DNA from 2 places in the Bacillus methanolicus genome. Region 2 is predicted to be linked to the other one. Evidence: riboswitches for the same ligand, from Rfam matches in the RefSeq annotation. Region 2 holds a riboswitch; the other holds the start of a gene.
What was found. Region 2 has a riboswitch for FMN ahead of C0966_RS08800 (ECF transporter S component). Riboswitches for the same ligand answer to the same signal wherever they lie in the genome.
Positions count from the first base shown of each region.

Region 1: another riboswitch for FMN. It lies ahead of ribD (bifunctional diaminohydroxyphosphoribosylaminopyrimidine deaminase/5-amino-6-(5-phosphoribosylamino)uracil reductase RibD); the one in region 2 lies ahead of C0966_RS08800 (ECF transporter S component).

Region 1 is NZ_PNFF01000001.1:1,547,080-1,552,806, forward strand. It holds gene C0966_RS07685 (bifunctional 3,4-dihydroxy-2-butanone-4-phosphate synthase/GTP cyclohydrolase II) at 1-857, opposite strand, end outside; gene ribE (riboflavin synthase) at 876-1,526, opposite strand; gene ribD (bifunctional diaminohydroxyphosphoribosylaminopyrimidine deaminase/5-amino-6-(5-phosphoribosylamino)uracil reductase RibD) at 1,507-2,625, opposite strand; FMN riboswitch at 2,780-2,928, opposite strand; gene C0966_RS07700 (redoxin domain-containing protein) at 3,032-3,598, opposite strand; gene C0966_RS07705 (hypothetical protein) at 3,836-4,627, opposite strand; gene C0966_RS07710 (GMC family oxidoreductase N-terminal domain-containing protein) at 4,970-5,727, opposite strand, start outside.
Region 2 is NZ_PNFF01000001.1:1,750,710-1,756,436, forward strand. It holds gene C0966_RS08790 (helix-turn-helix domain-containing protein) at 1-785, opposite strand, end outside; gene C0966_RS08795 (ferredoxin) at 1,088-1,336, shown strand; gene C0966_RS08800 (ECF transporter S component) at 1,887-2,468, opposite strand; FMN riboswitch at 2,634-2,774, opposite strand; gene serA (phosphoglycerate dehydrogenase) at 3,060-4,634, shown strand; gene C0966_RS08810 (histidinol-phosphatase) at 4,696-5,508, opposite strand; gene C0966_RS08815 (M23 family metallopeptidase) at 5,635-5,727, opposite strand, start outside.

The DNA.
Region 1 (5,727 bases), 200 kb from region 2:
ACCCCTTTACCTTCTTGCTCGATTTGCTTAAGAGCTGCCTCAAGCTGCGGACCGCAATCACACCGATAAGAACCAAAAACATCTCCTGTTAAGCATTCCGAATGAACTCTGACAAGAATCGGTTCATTTCCATCGATTTCGCCTTTTATTACAGCGATATGCTCTTTTCCGTCCAGTATGTTCGTATAGCCGACTACTGAAAAACTGCCGAATTCGGTCGGCAATTGGATTTGTACTTCTCTTTTTACTAGTGAATCGTGATCAAGCCGATACTGGATTAAATCCTGGATCGTAATTATTTTCAAGCCGAATTTTTCTGCAATCTCCTCTAACTTAGGCACGCGTGCCATCGTGCCGTCTTCATTCATGATTTCGCAGATGACTCCGGCAGGTTTGGCGCCGCACAGTCTAGCTAAATCAACAGCTGCTTCCGTATGGCCGGCCCTTCTTAACACACCGCCTTCTTTGGCGACAAGTGGAAAAATATGGCCCGGCCGTTTAAAATCAAATGGCGACGCATCATCTTCAAGCATCTTTTGAACTGTCAATGAGCGTTCAAAAGCACTGATTCCTGTTGTTGTATCCATATGGTCAATACTGATCGTAAAGGCCGTTCCATGCGTATCCGTATTGACATCACTCATTGGATTCAATTGTAATTTTGAGGCCAATTCCTCTGTAACAGGAACACAAATTAGCCCCCTACCCTCTTTTGCCATAAAATTAATTACTTCCGGGGTTGCATATTCGGCAAGTACTACAAAATCGCCTTCATTTTCCCTGTCCTCATCATCGCAAACAATTACTACTTTTCCTTGTCTCAAGTCTTCCAGCGCTTCTTCGATTTTATGGAACATTCTGTTTCCACCTTTCATTTACATAAAGCCATTTTCTCTTAAAAGATCGAGTGTGACCCTGCTGTTTTTATCCTGCCCGTTTTTCTTTTCCATAATTGAATGGATGTATTTTGCCAGCATATCGAATTCGATGTTCACCTTTGCACCCGGCTCTTTCATACCGAGCACGGTTTCACTATATGTGTGCGGAATTAACGAAACCGTTATTACGTTATCTTTTATTCCAAAAATCGTTAACGATGTTCCATCAATGGCTATTGAACCTTTTAACATTGTATATACCGTCCCTGAAGGCGGCACATCAATATCCACATAAACAGCATTGTCCTTTTTCTCTTTACGGAGAATTATTCCGGTTCCATCCACATGGCCCGTAACAAAGTGCCCGCCAAAACGTCCATTCGCTGCCATCGCTCTTTCAAGGTTTACGCTTGAGCCCGTTTTCAATTCGGCAAGTGTTGTAGAATGGTACGTTTCCGGCATGACATCAACGGCAAAAGAAGACGAAGTATAATCGGTTACGGTTAGGCAAACACCGCTTACGGCAATACTGTCTCCAAGGTTTACATCTTCAAGGACTTTTTTGCCCTCAAGGACGATTCGTAAAGCTTCCCCGCTCTGGGTGATCCTTTGCACCTTTCCTATTTCTTCAACTATTCCTGTAAACATTTTTATCACCGTCCGTTCTTATCGGTTTTGCGGTTATTTTAATATCCGGGCCGATACGCTCTACAGAAGTGAACTCAAGCTTTTCAGCCTCCCGAACAAAGTCCAGGCCTTCACCGCCAATTGCCGGAATCGCATCAATGCCTCCGATTATTTTCGGTGCCACATAAAAAATCAGCTGCTGAAATGCTCCAGCTTTCATAAAGGAAGCATGAACCTTTGAACCGCCTTCTACAAGTACGGACATGATCCGCCTTTTGCCAAGCACCGTTAAAAGCTCATTAATATCAATTCGGTCTGTCGATAGCGGAACAACTTCTGTTCCTAATTCTTGCAGTTTGCCAGCTTTTTGCCGATCGAGTTCATTTCCGGTTATAATGATCGTTTTCGCAGTCTTATCTTTTATCACATTCGCATCAAGTGGAATTCGCAGATGTGTATCTAAAATAATTCGAATGGGATTTTTTCCGCCTCGGGGCAATCTGGTGGTTAAGAGAGGATTATCTTTTAGGACGGTTTGAATGCCGACGAGAATCGCGTCGTGTTCATGGCGTAATTGGTGGACATCACTTCTGGCTTGAGTGGATGTAATCCATTTGCTGTCACCTGTTTTTGTTGCTGTTTTTCCATCTAATGTGACAGCTGCTTTTAATGTGACATATGGCTTTCCTGTTTGAATGAAATGAAAAAACGGTTCATTGATAGAATTCGCTTCTTCTGTGCCGACACCCACTTCAACCTCAATTCCGGCCTGCCTTAATTGCTTGACTCCTGATCCGGCAACGAGCGGGTTAGGATCTAAAGTGGCAACGACAACTCTTTTGATTCCTGATGAGATAATCAGCTCGGTACATGGCGGGGTTTTTCCATAATGGCTGCACGGCTCAAGTGTTACATACAGATCCGCACCTCGTGCATTTTCGCCTGCTGTGCGAATGGCGTGAACTTCTGCATGCGGCGTCCCTGCTTTAAGATGGGCGCCCATTCCGAGAATCTCGCCATTTTTCACAACAACCGCCCCCACTGTTGGATTGGGGCTTGTTTGGCCGACGGCAGCACGTGCCATGGAAAGCGCCAATTTCATATACTCATAATCCTGCATGCCTGAGAACCATTCCTCCTTGTTTTTTACATAGCCAGAATCGAGAAATGACACCACTCATTTTCAATAAAAACGAAATCCCCGTACACGAACATGTACGGGGCCCAAATACGCATGCCTAAATAAGCGTTAAAAAGGAGATTTTTTAACGCAAAACTTCCTTCTCCCATCCAGACTTTAACTGTCGGCTTTGGAATTTCACCAAATCCACCGTTTCCGATTTAATCGAAAACGGGTCACGGGCTAAAGAGGACATCCTCTATCACCGCCGGTTAGGAATTTCACCTGACCCCGAAGGAAACCCTATTCGATTTTAAAGTTATTCTAACATATTATAGGTCTTAATTAAAATGAAAAGTTTATGAATAAATAATTTGAACTAAATATATTAGAGACTCTCTTGAATTTATGGAAGTCTCTTTATTTCTTTTTCAATAAATTGTTCATTCATTTCACCTATAATTCTGCTGCGAATGACGCCGTCTGAATCAACAAAAAAGCTTGTCGGGTATGATAATACATCATACATGGATGATACTTGATTTTTTTCATCCATTGGAACCGGAAAAGTCAAACCATGTCTCTGAATAAAGCGAACAGGATCCTCTTTTCTTTTTTCAGTAACTGTTGAATTAACTGCTATAATCACAAAGTTTTCGTCTTTATATTTTTCATAAAGCTTCTGCATATGCGGCATTTCTTTTTTGCATGGCGGACACCAGCTGCCCCAGAAGTTAAGGAGGACTCTTTTTCCCTTGAAATCAGCAAGCTGAATTTCATTTCCGTTTATATCAGCAAGGGTAAAATTGGGAGCCTTCTTTCCGACGTCTATTCCTTCCGGCAGCTGATCCGGGTTTTTGATCTTCTCATATTTCTCAATTTTTGGTCTTTGGTTTTTCTCACGGACCAATGTTTGATCTGCTATAAATAATAGGAGAACAGCAGCTGCTGCGAAAATTAGCCATTTCTTCATAATTGAGGCACCTCTTTTGTTGGAAACATGAATGGCTGTTTTATGAACCGGTTTTCGGCTTTATCGACCAGTTTTGGTGATTTATCGACCACTTTCCATGGTTTATCAACCAGTTTGCAAATTTATCGACCAATTTTCGAATTCGACCACCTTACATTTTTTATCAACCAGTTTGCAAATTTACCGACCATTCACAAATTCCATCATACTATATCTATGAAAAACGCGGAATCGATGTTAATGATTTCGATATCTGTATTGTTGGACGAGGAAACTGATAACGGCAATTTTTTCTTCCTTTGTTGCCAGGTGATGAAATGAAATAATCGGTGTGTTTGGATCTCTGAAATATTTTCCCCATTCAAGCGGCATCCAGCCTTTTTTATATTCACAAACAGCTTTCCCTGCTTGGTTATAAAAATTTATCTCCTCGTTCAATTCCGAATGAATCGAACAGAACATTTTTTTCCTATCTCCTAAAGCAAATTCGCCTTTCTTTCGATTCTTTCTTAAATACAGACCTAATAATTCATCGTTTTCATAGATCTTAATGTATCTGTCTTTCCCGCTTCCAACATGTATGCGTGCCGCTAATTCTCCTTTTTCATTATACAAACCGTACATGCCTGAAAACAGCCTGTCCATAAAATATGGCAAAAACCATCTCCATTGCCAAAACCGCAAATCTTTCACTTCTCCTAATAATTTGCCGCTCGGGGCATACAGTAACATTCTCAAAGATGGGGCGGGCAAATAAGCTATCAGCATATGATTTGTTTCAAAAAGCGTTTCAGTTATGTTTGATTCCGGAGAAATTTCCACAGCTTCTTGAAATCTTTTCTTCACAATTAAATAATTTTGATAGCAAAAAAAGCTATAAATCATAAATGGAAGTGTCAACACTAGTATTGGCAGATTGTGATCAACAACGAGCCATATGATTAAAAAAACAAACGGCGGAATACAAGCTGCCAAGCTTGCATTCAATGATACTTCAGCATATTTCTTGTAATATTGTTGTATATCCATTAAAGATTCTCCCTTGAGCAATTCAAATAGAGGACTATTACCAGTCTATTAATCCACTGAGAAAAACATGAGAGTTGTAAAGGATTTAAATATATTAAATTTATCAAATTTGATTGAAAAAAATTTAAGTGCAAACCTTTTATGCAGATGTAAATTGGGAGGACGAGTAAGAAGTATTCCCTTGGCGGTATTTGCTCACACGAATAAAATGAACTATTTTAATGAGGCTGACCCATTAGTGCGCCGGCTCTCGTCCGCAGTTACAAAATATTGCAGAACAATGAGACACCCCGGTACTTCGTTTTGGGTCAGCTTTTATAGGAAATGTTTAAACGAAAAGCTTCAACTAAAATATTTATTTGCTATTTTTTCAGCTGTTCGTGTAGCTAGAGCTTGAGTGGTCAACGTCGGATTCGGTCCTCCAATCCCGTTAAAATGAGCGCTATTGTCAGCGATATAAAGCCGTTTAACTTGAAATGCTTCACAATTACTGTCCACGACAAACCCCATTCGCATCGTGGATTCCATATGAGCAAATAAGTGTGACGGCCAATCGGTGCGGATAATCTTCTTCGCTCCGGCTTGGCGCAAAAGATCGGCTGCAATTTTGGCCAACTGATTTCTTTTCTCTTTATCTTTTTTACTCGCTGTATACCGTATGACCGGAATTGGACCATGTTCATCTTTTACTGCAGGATCTATGGTCACCCCATTCGCTTTATGGGGCTGGTCATCGGTGAGAATCATTATGCTTAACGTGTTTTTGTAATTGTACATCCATTCTATTAATTCACTTCCTACCACCCGTCCTTGCAGATCCCAAGGGTCTGCAGACGATGGATTCTGTACAAAATGATATCCGCTTTCGCTGAACCCAAATGTTAAGGAAGAGAATAAGCCCGGGCTGAGTCCGGATATCTGCATACATCCTAATCCCGGATAATCTAATCGTCCACCTGATGTAGGACCAACGAACGGATTCACATTGTGTTGTCCCAATATGCGAAAAAGATCCTTTTCATCAAATACACCGGTTACCCAATCCCAATAATGGTTGGTCAATCCCCGTCCAACCCACGAATTTTGCGGGAGCTCTGAAT
Region 2 (5,727 bases):
GTCTTTTTTGCCGAATTGGTAAGCGGTACGAATTTGCCTGCCTCCGGTATAATGAAGTGTAATAGCGGAAACCTGGCAGGTCTTTTTGTAATCGTTTCAATCATATAGTGAAGAAGGTTTAGGAAAGATACGCGGTAATATGTCTGTTCCATTCCCAGTTTTTCAGCTGCTTGGTTTTCCGTTAGCCCAATTCTGTTATAACCGGTGAACCTTATGACAAGGATGGCAGGGTCGATTTGATGATTTGCTTCGAAACAATCTGTTAACTCCTTGTAAAGCTGTTCAGAAAGGTGGAATCGATCTTTTTCTTGTTTCGCTAAAAAATTCTTCAGCCAGACAAGAGTTTCTTTTTTCTTATGGACGGGAACAAAATCCGGCTTGCGATTGATTAAGTTCGAGCATACTTGAATAAAAAGGGACAGGCGCTCCCAAAACAGTTCCGTGACATTGTGATATTTCCACCCGTTTAAAAATTCGGGGACGGGTTTTCTTCGAAATTCTTCATCAAGCATATCTCTTCCTTTTTCCGTTAAAAAAAAATATTGGTCATTCATTTTTTCAATCCAGCCATCTCTTTCAAATTTTCCAACCTTTTCTTCAATCTCAATCCTTGTAATAGATGGAAAAGCTTGAAAGAATGGATGAAGCTGAAACAAGTGGGTATCCTGTATCGTCTGGGATGATTTTTTCCCTTTCAAGAGATGATAAATTGAATAAATGGTTCTCTCTCCGTTAATTTTTTTTAAGCAATATAAAATGATTAATTCCAGGTAGGTGGCCGTCATTTCATCACCTATCCTTACAAAATTTATGTTTCATGACTTTTCCTCATTTTGTTGGTAATAATTAATAATGTAAGAAAATTTATTTGATCCTTTTCCTGTTCATTTATTTTAACATGAATATGATTAATGTTTTATCAAGAAAGGTATAAATGAAAAAGCCTTGTTATGATAAGCATTCTCAATAGATTTTCTATTGAAAAGTTCTTTACACAGTTTTACAATAGGGTTGTGGAATACGGCTCCATTATTTTAGATGGATGACGATAGAATAACTCGTTTATTTAACTGGGAGGTTTTTTTTCATGGCAAAATATACAATTGTTGACAAAGAAACATGTATCGCATGTGGTGCATGTGGAGCTGCAGCGCCGGATATTTATGATTATGATGACGACGGCATTGCATATGTAACTCTTGATGATAACCAAGGCATCGTAGAAATTCCTGATGTTTTGATCGATGATATGATGGATGCTTTCGAAGGCTGTCCAACTGATTCCATTAAAGTTGCAGACGAACCATTCGATGGCGACCCAACAAAATTCGAATAAGAATTTGATAAAACTTTATCGTTAAGTTACTGGCACCCCTTCTTTTAGAAGGGGTTTTTATTTTTCATGGAAACTATCTTTATTGCCAGAATTTTTCATGGTTTACTTTGTGTACTTCTGTCTTGTGTAAGATTTCGGTCAAATAACAAAGGATTTGTCCGAATGAACTAAGAACAAAAAGCGGAAGCGCCCCGCTTAGCCCCGACAAGCACAAGACGAATCACGCAAGAGTCGATAGACTCTGGAGTGATTTGGCTTGTGACCTCGAGGGGCTGGGCGCTCCTCGAAAAGCTAACGCTTTTCTTCGTGCGAAGTATCGCTTCCGTAGCGTTCCTTGTGGAGCCAGATTACGAAACTTCATTCAAAGTTATACACAACGTATGAAATTTATAATTTCCTAAACAATAAAAAAAGGGAGAATCAAGACTATTCTCCCTCAATCATCTGTTATACCATTCGATCACCTATAATCCGGTATCCTTTTTGGGTACAAAGAACAACTTATTAGGTGCACACTTTGTTGGTCTTAATAAGCTGCCCTGTGGTATTATTATGCACTTTCATAAACTTTTTGCTTGCCGATCCACGATTGCAGGCGCGAGAAGATCAGCATAAAGACGATTGACAAAAGTAAGCCTTTTACAATATTGAATGGCAGTATCGCCGTTACAATCAATTGTCTCGTTTCAGGAGCAGACATTGCAGGTGCGTTTAAGAAAAATGTATAGGCCGGCAAAATGAAAAAATAATTTAAAATACTCATAAGGACAGCCATTACAAAAGTTCCGGTCACCAAAGCAATAGTCATGCCTTTTTTCGTTTTAAGTTTGTTATAGACAAACCAGGTCGGCAAGATAAAGATGATTCCGGCCGCAAAATTCGCAATATGTCCTACAGGTACGCCTGTTGGGCTCCCTTTCATCAAATAATCCAGAATATTTTTTATTAATTCAACAAGTATCCCGGCAGCCGGTCCAAATACAAGTGCAGCTATCAGTGCAGGTATATCACTGAAATCGATCAATAAGAAACTTGGAAATGGCGGAATCGGAAAATTCAACAGCATCAATACATATGCAATCGTACTGAGCATTCCCACCGTAACTAGAGTCTTCGTGTTTAATTTTTTCATGTTCCTCTCTCCTTTTGAGATCCATCTCATTGAAGGAAGAAAGGTTCAGCATTAAGTGCAGCCCGTTAAAAATGAAAACTCCCTTAAGAAATCTCTTAAGGGAGTTTTGGAAGGCACACTTAATAAACGTTCAAAATTCCTATATTTTTTGAACGTCCGCAGAACCTCCATCTTCTCCCATCCAGACTATACTGTCGGCTTTGGAATCTCACCAAATCCTGCCTAAATCATATCGATTAGGCTCGCGGGCTTAGAGAATGTCTCATCACCGCCGGTCGGGAATTTCACCCTGCCCCGAAGATAGATCATATTATTTTTCAAAACTTATTATACTGAGAAAAATTATTTTTTGGAAGTATTGTAACTTAAAAATTCGGATTGCATTAAAAACCGAACATTCTTTCTTTAAATAATGAAATCATTAAGTTCTGGATAGTTCAAAAAAATTTCAAAAAAGTGATAAATATTGTCCATTCAAACTTTAAAAAGTTTACAATATAAAACGGAACAATATTTTAAATTGACAGATAAATGTTCGTCTTGTAAAATAGCAGAAAATTGTTCTTCAAAACATAGACAGGTGGTATGGAAATGCACTATATTTTAGTATCAGACTCGATCAGTGAGGAAGGACTAGCGCCATTGCTTGAAATGAAAGATGCCGAAATCATTCAGAAAAAAGTGGACGATCCGGAAGTTCCTCTCGACAAAGTTGAGGCTCTATTAGTACGAAGTGCTACTAAAGTAGACGAAGAACTGATGGAAAAAATGCCGTCATTAAAGATCATTGCCCGTGCAGGTGTAGGAGTTGACAATATTGATGTCCAGGCTGCTACAAAACGGGGAATCATTGTGGTGAATGCTCCTGACGGGAATACGATTTCAGCTGCTGAGCATACTTTTGCGATGATGGCGTCATTGATGAGGAATATCCCACAGGCTCATCAATCGGTTAAAAATTTGGAATGGAAAAGGAATGCGTTTGTCGGCACTGAGCTATATGGTAAAACACTTGGCATTGTCGGCTTGGGCAGGATTGGTTCAGAAATTGCCAAACGGGCAAAAGCTTTTGGCATGACCGTTCATGTATTTGATCCATTTTTAACAAAAGAACGCGCACAACAAATGGGAATAATAGCAGGTTCACTCGATGATGTATTAATGAATGCTGATATCATCACCGTGCATACACCTTTAACTCCTAAAACAAAAGGGCTTATAAATGAACAAACATTAAGCAAAACAAAGAAAGGTGTTTATCTCCTGAACTGTGCCAGAGGAGGCATTATTGACGAAAAGGCACTTGCCAAGTTTATTGCAAACGGGCATGTTGCCGGTGCTGCTCTAGACGTCTTTGAAACAGAGCCGCCAGGGGAAAATCCTTTATTTAAATTTGACAATGTGATTGTTACTCCGCATCTTGGTGCTTCAACAAAAGAAGCACAGCTAAATGTTGCAACCCAAGTTGCGAAAGAAGTCAAGATGTTTTTTGAAGACAAACCAGTTTTAAACTCAATTAATCTGCCGGCTATGTCAAAAGATATATATGAAAAAATACGGCCGTTCCATCATTTAGCAAAACAGATAGGATCGATGCTGTCTCAATGCGTCAAAGAAGGCGTCAATGAAATTTCTGTTACTTATTCAGGTTCAGTTGTCGATCTTGAAACTTCCTACTTAACAAAAGCATTACTTTCAGGGTTTTTTGAAAACAGGATTGATGCAAATGTGAATGAAGTGAATGCCATGCTTACAGCAAAGGAACGTGGAGTTACAGTCGGAGAAAAAATATCTTCGAATACATTCGGTTATTCGAATTGTATTTCTGTCACAATTAAAGGCGATGTACGTGATTATACAATAAGAGCAACCTTTATTGAGAATTATGGGCCAAGAATTGTATATATCAATGATTTTAATATAGACTTTTTCCCTGATGGAAATCTTCTCTATATTCAGCATATAGACAGACCGGGTGTAATCGGGCGGGTCGGAAAAATTCTTGGTGACCATCATATTAATATTGCAACGATGCAGGTCGGCCGAAAAGAGGCCGGTGGGGAAGCGATTATGATCTTATCTTGTGACAAACCGCTTGATGATGAGAAGGTTAAATTGTTGCAGGAACTGGATGATATCGTATCCATTAATCCAATCATACTTTAATTAATAAGCTATTCAATAAATGGGGCTGACTCATATGCTTTGAGTCAGCCCCTCGCTATTGTTACCCTAATGGATATTCTTTTCTTTCTCCTTTTGAAAAAGTCATGATTGTCTGATAGCCCGTTTCTTTCGCCAAACGAACAGCTTGATCAAAATCTGCGCCAACATGCTCAGGAACATGGGCATCAGAAGATAAAACAATTGGAATTCCTTTTTGAAAACACATCTTTAATAATCTGGGATCCGGATACAGCTCCCCGACCGGCTTTCTGAGACCGGCTGTACTGATTTCCACACAAGTCTTCGAGTCAGCCAATGCGGTCGTCGCTCTATCATATTGTTCCAGCAAGAACTCTTCATTTTCCGGAACATATTTAAAAATTTTAACAAGGTCGAGATGCCCAATAATATCAAACAAATTCGATTGAGCGAGTGTAACTACTTGATCAAAATATTTTTCATAAATATCATACAAATCCCTTTTATCCCATTCCGTTCTGTACTCTGCAAGGTCAATTCCAAAATCATCAATCCAATGAATGGAACCGATCACATAATCAAACTCGTATTGTTTTATAAACCTTTCCATTTCCGAATGTTTTCCGGGCGTATAATCCATTTCAATCGACATTTTTACATCAATGCCCTCGTTCCACGCTTGATGGAATAACTTCACATAATCTTCCATATCATAATATCTGCGTTCATTTACCCAAGGATTTTGTAAAATATCAGCTGTTTGATAAAAATGGTAGGCGTGTTCGGAAATGCCGAAATGTTCGATGCCCTTTTCTTTCGCCGCATCAGTAAATTTTTTTAAATAGTCGAGGGTAAGCGTTCCTCTTTCCAAATGATTGTGATAATCCGTCAGCATATGTTCTGATTCCTCTCCCGATTTTTTTTACTCATTATACTTTTAAAAAGCATAAGCAGCAAGATTTATAGTAAAAAAAAGAAAGTAGATGATCAAAATTTCTGAAATTCGATATGGAAATTCTCTTTATTTTTCCTCATTCACTTTATTCCGATCATTCTCTTCTTTCAGCTTGACTGCTGCTTCGGCCACTTTATTTGAATCATTGTTGGCTAATAC